2 regions of the Kitasatospora sp. NPDC057595 genome follow, and region 1 is predicted to be linked to the other one. Evidence: riboswitches for the same ligand, from Rfam matches in the RefSeq annotation. Region 1 holds a riboswitch; the other holds the start of a gene.

Region 1 (3,985 bases):
GGTCGGACTCGGTCGTCGACTCGTCGGGGCCGAAGCCGCCGTCCGTGTTCTGCCGCGCGCTCACCCAAGCCTTGGCGGACGCCTCCTTGGACCCCTGGCCGGTGGCCCGCAGGACCTGGGCCGCGGCGGCGGTGCTCACCGTGTCCCCGGCGGCACCGGCGTACGGGGCGTAGGAGCCGTCGGTCTGCTGGCTCGCCGTGAGCCAGTCCGAGGCCTTCTTCGCGACGGCTTCGCCCCCGGCCGTTCCGCGGAGCGCGAGGACGGTGAGGCCGGTGGCCACCGGGTCGGACTCGCAGGAGCCCCCGGCCACGATCATCGAACCGGCGGTCCCGCCGTCGGCACACTGGAGGACGGTGAAGCGGGCGAGCGCCTGGGGCGGCGGCGTGACACCGGCGCGCCGCAGGGCGATCACGGCCCACGCCTGGACCCACGGCGAGGCGGCGCCGTGGAAGTCCCCAGCGGCCGTGCACTTCCCGTTCTCGCCCTGCGCGGTGCACAGGTGGTCGGTGAGGGCGGCGATCAGGTCGCGGCCGCCGAAGTCCCGGGGGTTGCCCTCGGTGCTCTCGGCGACCAGGGCCAGCAGCGCGGCGGCCCTGGCGTCGGGCTTCCCGGCGGGTCCGTCCGGGTACAGGAACTCGCCGGTGTGCGCCGCGAGGTAGCCGACGACCTTGCGCAGGGCAGGGTCCTGGGTGCCGGCGGCCGCCAGGGCGATCGCGGTGAGGGAGGTCCGGGGGAAGTCGGGGCCTTCGAAGGCCCAGTTCCCCATGTACTCGCCGCCGACCAGTCGGCCGGCCAGCCATGCCGCCGCGGCCTTCGGGTCGCCCTCGGAGGACGTCGGGGCGGTCGGGCTCGGGGAGGCGGTCGGGGTCGCGGTGGGCGACGGTCCGCCGTTCCTGGCGCGGACGGAGTCCGGGGTGAAGGTCGGTTTCCCGCTGGTGCCGCCGATGTCGGTGCCACCGTAGACCCAGGCCTCGACCTCGCCGGGCTTGGGCTTCTGGGTGGCGGCGCCGAACCTGCTGTAGGACCAGGTGTCCTGGCCGGGCTCGGCGATCCAGTAGGACCAGTAGGCCGTCGCCTGCGGGGTGTTGGTGCAGGGTTCCTCGGCGGCGGTCGGGTACTGGGTGCCGCCGTTGAAGCTCCCGTTGCCGAGCCGGCAGATGAAGGCCGGGCCGTCGTGCTCGGTGCCGGTGGTGCTGAAGCCCGCGTTGTGCAGCAGGTTCATCCCGGTCGTGGGCCGGGCGTCGCAACCGCGGACGACCCCGCCGCCCCAGTGGCCGAAGTCGACGGCGACGATCGCGCCGGTGGTGGCCGTGCATTCCTCGATCGGGTCGGCGGCGGCCCGGCCGGGGTGGGCGAGCAGGACGGTGCCGCCCGCGGCGACCGCGACGGCACCGGTGGCGAGAAGGGACGTGAGCCCTCGGAATCCGCGGCTCGTACGGCTGTTCCTGGCCCTCACTGGCGACTCCCCGATCGGTCATCGGGTCCGCACGGCGCAGCCGACGGCTCCCCCCAGGAGGAACCGCCCCGACCGCGTCGTAGTCCACGACGACGCAAGCACTTCTGTGACAAGGCCCCGGTGCAGGCATTCCGGCTCATCCGCCGCTGGGGCGGATCTACGGTTGCGGGTCAGCGCCGGATTCGGACCGGCTTCCCCTGATACCGAGGATGAAAAACCGGTTCATCTGACCACGTCTGCGAGTCGGAGTCAACGGTGCGTCATGTCGCCTTCCCCACCTCGTGGAACGTCCGGCGGTGCGGTAGCGTCCGCGGTGGCCGAGCGGGGGAACCCGGTGCGAATCCGGGGCTGACGCGCAGCGGTGTGGGGTGGTGTGCTGCGGCACCCCGAGCCCGAATGCCCGCCCGGCCGAGTACCACGGCGAAAGCCTGCCCACGCGATCCGGGCGGCGGCCGCTCCGGCCGTCGTGCTCCCCCGGGAGCGCCGGGGCCGGGGCCGGGTCGGCGCCCGCCACCCCAAGGAGCCGTTCCGTGACCTTCCTCACGACGCCCCGCACCACCTCCTCCCGCCTCGCCTCCGCCGTGACCGTGTCACTGGCGGCCGGGGCGCTGCTGCTGTCGGCCGTCCCCGCCCACGCGACCGCCACCCCGGCCCAGATCGCCACCTCCAAGAGCACCGGCGTCACCTACCTGAAGTCCCTCCAGGCCGCCGACGGCAGCTACGTCACCGGCGGCGGGCTCTCCAACGAGTGGGCCTTCAGCGCGCTGGCCGCGGCCGGCACCGCGGCGGCCGACGTGACACCGGGCGGTGACGTCACCAAGAACGCCCGCCTCGTCTACCGCAACCAGCTCGCCGCCGCCGGCTGGCCGGGCGCCTCACCGGTCGTCACCGACTACCAGCGGGGCATCCTGAACGCCTACGCCGCCGGCGTCGACCCCGCGCGCGTCGGCCCCGGCCGCAACCTGATCGCCGACGCGGTCTCCTACTGGCAGACCGCCGAACCCGGCTACTGGGGCCCGTCCGCCAACTTCAACGGCACCGTGTTCGGCCTCCTCGCCCTCGGCGGCGCCAAGACCCAGGGCGGCGCCAAGCGCGTTCCGCAGGCCCTGCTGGACGCCTCCGTCACAGCTGTGCGGGCCAACCAGCACACGGACGGCGGCTGGAACTACACCAAGGCCGCCGGTGACCCCACCGAGCTCGGCACGGGCAGCGACATCGACATGACCGGGGCCGCGATGGCTTCCCTGTGCGTCGGCGGTGTCCCCAACACCGACCCGGCGGTCGTCGCCGCCAAGAACTTCCTCAAGGGCAAGCTGCTGGCCTCCGGGGCGTTCAACGCCCTGTGGGGCGTCAACACCGACTCCAACGGCTGGGCCGTCTCCGGTCTCAACGCCTGCGGAATCAACCCCCAGGGCGCCGACTTCACCAGCGGCACCGGCAAGACCCCGGTCGACTTCCTGATCGCCCAGCAGTTCAAGCCCGGCGGCGGCTTCAAGTACCAGCCGAGCGACACCGCACCCTCCCCCTACGCCTCCGTCGACGGCCTGCGCGCCGTCGCCGGTGCCGGGTTCACCGCCGCCCCGCCCGCCCCGGCCACGGCCGGGGAGCCGACCTGGTCGGCCACCACCGCGTTCACCTCCGGCACCGCCGCCAGGCTCGCCCTGGTCGTCGACGACGGCACCGGCGCGCTCAAGGTCTGCGCCGTCACCGTCACCCCGACCGGCACCACCGCGACGCTCGGCGACGTCCTCGACGCGGCCGCCACCGCCACCCCGGCCGGCTGCGTCACCTCCGTCACCCCCGCCACCGGCGGCGGGACGATCACCGCGCTCAACGGCACCGCCAACAGCGGCTCCGCCACCTGGAAGGTGAGCCTGGACGGCGCCACCGCCATCGCCGCCACCCGGGCCACCACCGTCCACCTGGGCGACACCGTCTCGCTGCGCTACGGCAGCTGATCCGGCAGCGGCCGCGCCGGACGGCCTGAACGCCCCCGGAACCGCCGGTGCCCCGGTCTCCGTCGCGGAGGACCGGGGCACCGGTGCGTCGTCGGCAGGGAGCTCAGAGCGCTCAGGACGACGCTCAGGGCGCCGTGATGCCCGGCTGGCCGCCGGCGCCGAAGGCCCAGCCCTCGACATCGCCGGGGGCCGGGTTGTAGCTGCCGGCGCCGAGGCTGCTGTACGACCAGGGCCCGCCGTGCTGGGCGTGCCAGTACGACCAGTACGCGCTGCCGGTGGGGTTGGTGCAGGTCGTCGGCAGGGCATTGATGGTGCAGACGAAGCCGGGGTAGCGCGGGTGGAAGGTGTAGGAGAAGCCGGCGCCGGTGAGCGCGGCGAGGCCGCTGGCCGGGTCGCCGAGGGCGCAGCCGGTCTGGATGCCGCCGCCGACCGCGGTGAAGTCGACCACGACGGTGACGCCGGTGGTTCCGGTGCAGGCGGCGGCCCGGGCCTCGGGGGCGTGCACGGCGCCGGCGCCGAGGAGGCTCGCGGTCAGCGCCGCGACGGCGGCGATCGAGCCGAGGGTGCGGCG
Region 2 (3,985 bases), on a different contig from region 1:
GGCGCTCGTCCAGGCCGCGCCGCAGCAGTTCCAGCAGCTCGGCGTCGGCCACCGGGCCGTCCACCAGGTGGAGGAAGGAGAGCAGCTGCGGCGCCTGGTCGACGGCCTGCCCGGCGAGCACCGCGAAGACGCCGCGCAGGGCGGCGGGCGGGACCGGGGCGAGCAGCGTCCAGGCGTCGAACAGCGCCGACCAGCCGCGGACCACCGCCTCGTCGTCGTGCTCCCAGGCGTGCAGGCGCCAGCCGGGGCCGGCGCCGCCGTCCCGGGCCTCGACCAGGCCGACCAGCAGGGCCTGGCCCCACGCCTTGGCGGCGGCGCCCACCGTCATGGCGAGCGCGCGGCCGGCGGCGCGGGCGTCGTCGGGGAGCAGTTCGCCGCGCTTGTCGACCTCGTCGAGATCGCCGGCCCAGCGGGCGATCCGGACGGCGTCGACCAGCATGCGGCGGGCCAGCGGAGCGAGTTCGGCGGGGGCGGGGAAGCCCTCCGGGACGGGGACCCGGCCACGGCCGGGTGCGGGGGCGGGGCCTCGTCGGCGGGGTACGCCCGGGGTCCCCGGCCTCGCGCCGGCGGGGCGGTGGGCCGTTCCGGGGAGACGGGTCACCGTCGCACCGGTACCGATCGTCGGCGGGAGCGGGGCATCACGGTCGCGCGGATTCCGAGACGTCACGTCGAGCAGTCTTCCCCTTGCACCGGCCTTCTGTCACATCCGGTTGTCCGCGGGGGGCGGACGGGGGGCGCGGGGGCTCGACAAGATCGGGCAACAGAGGCCAAACCGGCTGGCTTGATCTCTATGGCGGGTTCATGCCACAAGGAACCCGCGCGCCGCGGAATCCACCCCGTCAGGGGGGGCGGAAGCGCGTCAGCAGAACGGCGTGAGCCAGCGGCGGAGGGTCTCGGCGTAGCGGTCCGGGTCGGTGTTCCACAGCGCGGCGTGGTCACCGCCGGGGAAGGCCTGGAGGTTGACCACGTCCGGACGGCGGTGGGCGAGGCGCTCGGCCGCGGCGAACGGGGCCACCGGGTCGTCGGGGCCGTGCAGCACCAGGGTGGGCACCCGCAGGTCGGCACCCTCCGCCAGGCGGGCGAAGTCGGCCAGATCCACGCCGGTGCGGCCCTCGGCCGCGAGCGCGCCGAGTTCGGCGGCCGCGCCCCGGAAGCCCGCCCGGGCGGCGTCCCGGCGGGCGGTGGCCGGCCAGTCCAGCACCGGCGAGTCCAGGACGAGGCTGCTGATCGAGGGGGCGAGGTCCGAGCGGGCCGCGGTGTGCAGGACCATCGTGGCGCCGAGCGACCAGCCGTAGAGGACGACCCGGCCCGCGCCGGCGTCCAGGGCGGTGCGCACCGCCGCCTCGACGTCCCGCCACTCGGTCTCGCCGAAGTGGCCGAGGCCGTCCGGGGAGGCGGGCGCGCCGGCGTCGCCGCGATAGGTGACGGCGAGCACGGGCAGGCCCAGCCGTTGCAGCTCGGGCAGGACGGGCAGGGTCTGCGCGCGGTCGGCGCCGGGGCCGTGCACCAGGACCACCCAGGTGCCGCGCTTGCCGTCCAGCCGCCAGGCGGGCATCGCGCCGAGCTCGCCCTCGACGGCGGTCTCGGCGAACGGCAGGCCGAGCGCCTGCGCCGGGTCGCCGAGGTGGACCCGGGGGGTGAAGCGGACCTCGGTGCCGGGGGTGAGGGTGCCGCGGTCGGCGCGCACCAGGCGGCGGGTGACGCCCTGCCCGTCGCGACGCAGGACCTCCTCGACGACCGCGTGGCCGTCCTCGCCCCACTCGACGGCCCAGCGGCCGGGACGCTCGCTCACGGGGGTGCGGGTGAAGGTGACCTCGCCGGCACCGAGGCCGCGGACGAGCACCGGGCCGCTGCGGGCGCGGGCCTCCTCGGCCGGGCGGACCATCCGCTCGGACGCCCGGCGGCCGATCACCAGCACGGCGGCCCCGGTGCCGACGGCGGCGGCCGCCACGGTGGCCGCGATTCCCCAACGCATACTCGCTCCCCGGTGCTCGGTGGTCTGGCTCGGCGTCCGGCCCGGTGTCCGGACCCACCCCTCAGTCCACCCGTGCGGGCGGGGGGAAGCCAGTAGGACACGGCCGTACGGGTTGTTCCGGGAGGAAAATCACACCGGCACATCGGGGGTGTCCGAGGTGTGACCAACACCCGCCACGACCTCGGTTGACTCCCGGTTCGGGCCCGTGATGGGATCCTTCAGCCAATACGGAGGCATGCAGAGGAAGCCGGTGCGAGTCCGGCGCGGTCCCGCCACTGTCACCGGGGAGCACGACCGGAACACGCCACGGCGGGCCGTCAGAAGCCGCTGGAAGGCCCGGGGTGTGCGTTCGACCCGGAAGCCAGGAGACTCTCGCCCCCGGTTCGTCGATCCAGGGCGCGGACCCTGAGTGAGGACACGCACGCGATGCTGCGCCCTGCCGTGCGCCCGCTGTGCCGGGCCGCCGCGTTCGGCGCCGGCGCCGTCGCCGGCTTCCTGGCCGACGCCCGCTTCGGCGACCCGCGCCGCGGCCACCCGGTGGCCGGCTTCGGCTCCGCCGCCGGCCGGCTGGAACGCCGGCTCTGGCGCGACCACCGCGCCGCCGGCACCGCCTTCACCGCCCTCGCCGTCGGCACCGTCGCGGCCGGCGCGCTCGCCGCCGACCGGCTGCTGGCCCACCGTCCGCTCGGCCGGGCCGCCCTCGCCGCCGCCGCGACCTGGACGGTGCTCGGCGGCACCTCGCTGACCCGGGAGGCCCGCACCATCGGCCGTTCGCTGGCGGCCGGCGACCTGACGGCGGCCCGGGAACGGCTGCCGCACCTGTGCGGACGCGACCCGAGCGCGCTGGACGGGCCGCAGCTGGCCCGCGCGGTCGTCGAGTCGGTGGCCGAGAACACCGCCGACGCCGTGGTCAACGCCCTGGTCTGGGGCGGCCTCGCGGGCACACCGGGCCTGCTGGCGTTCCGCGCGGTGAACACCCTGGACGCGATGGTCGGTCACCGTTCGCCCCGCTACGCCCGGTTCGGCTGGGCCTCGGCCCGGCTGGACGACGTGGCGGGCTGGCCGGGCGCCCGGCTGACCGCGCTGCTGACGGTGGCCGCCGCCCCCGAGCCGCGCACCGCCTGGCGGGTCTGGCGGCGCGACGGCTCGGCGCACCCCAGCCCGAACGCCGGCCAGGCCGAGTCGGCCTTCGCGGGCGCGGTGGGCGTGCGCCTCGGCGGCACGCTGCGGTACGGCGAGCGGGTGGAGCACCGCCCCGTGCTGGGCGGGGAGCTGCGCCCCGTCGGGGTGGACGACATCGAGCGGGCCTGCGTGCTCTCCCGGCGGGTGGGCGCGCTGGCCCTGGGTACGACGGTCGCCGGGCACCTGCTGCTCCGGGCGGCCCTGGACGGGATGCGGAGGGGTAGGGCATGAGCAAGGCACTGCTGGTCGCCGGGACGACCTCGGACGCCGGCAAGAGCGTGGTCACCGCGGGCATCTGCCGCTGGCTGGCCCGGCAGGGCGTCGCGGTCGCGCCGTTCAAGGCGCAGAACATGTCGCTGAACTCCTTCGTCACCGCGGACGGCGCCGAGATCGGCCGCGCGCAGGCGATGCAGGCCCAGGCGGCCCGGGTCGAGCCGGAGGCGGCGATGAACCCGGTGCTGCTCAAGCCCGGCGCCGACGGCCGCAGCCAGGTGGTGCTGCTGGGCCGTCCGGTCGCCGAGGTCGGCGCGCTGGACTACCGCGAGCGCAAGCCGGTGCTGCTGGAACGCGCCCTGGAGTGCCTGGCGGACCTGCGCGCCCGCTTCGACGTGGTGGTCTGCGAGGGCGCGGGATCGCCCGCCGAGATCAACCTGCGCGACCGCGACATCGCCAACATGGGCCTGGCCACCGCCGCCGGGCTGCCGGTCGTGGTGGTCGGCGACATCGACCGCGGCGGTGTGTTCGCGGCGATGTACGGGACGCTGGCGCTGCTGTCGGCGGAGGACCAGCGGCACGTGGCGGGCTGGTTCGTCAACAAGTTCCGCGGCG

Evidence for each region. A riboswitch is a leader RNA that binds a small molecule or an ion and turns the genes downstream of it on or off. The one in region 1 is predicted to bind cobalamin.
Region 2: it holds a riboswitch for cobalamin, as region 1 does, so the genes downstream of both, ACFU9E_RS29395 (cobalamin biosynthesis protein) here and ACFU9E_RS11970 (prenyltransferase/squalene oxidase repeat-containing protein) in region 1, are expected to answer to the same signal.

What each region holds. Positions count from the first base shown of each region.
Region 1 covers NZ_JBHVGL010000006.1:66,874-70,858, forward strand. The annotation lists gene ACFU9E_RS11970 (prenyltransferase/squalene oxidase repeat-containing protein) at 1-1,456, opposite strand, end outside; cobalamin riboswitch at 1,560-1,699, opposite strand; cobalamin riboswitch at 1,781-1,858, shown strand; gene ACFU9E_RS11975 (hypothetical protein) at 1,987-3,414, shown strand; gene ACFU9E_RS11980 (flagellar hook-length control protein FliK) at 3,539-3,985, opposite strand, start outside.
Region 2 covers NZ_JBHVGL010000024.1:33,450-37,434, reverse strand. The annotation lists gene ACFU9E_RS29405 (hypothetical protein) at 1-439, opposite strand, end outside; gene ACFU9E_RS29400 (alpha/beta hydrolase family protein) at 860-1,975, opposite strand; cobalamin riboswitch at 2,156-2,368, shown strand; gene ACFU9E_RS29395 (cobalamin biosynthesis protein) at 2,402-3,388, shown strand; gene ACFU9E_RS29390 (cobyric acid synthase) at 3,385-3,985, shown strand, end outside.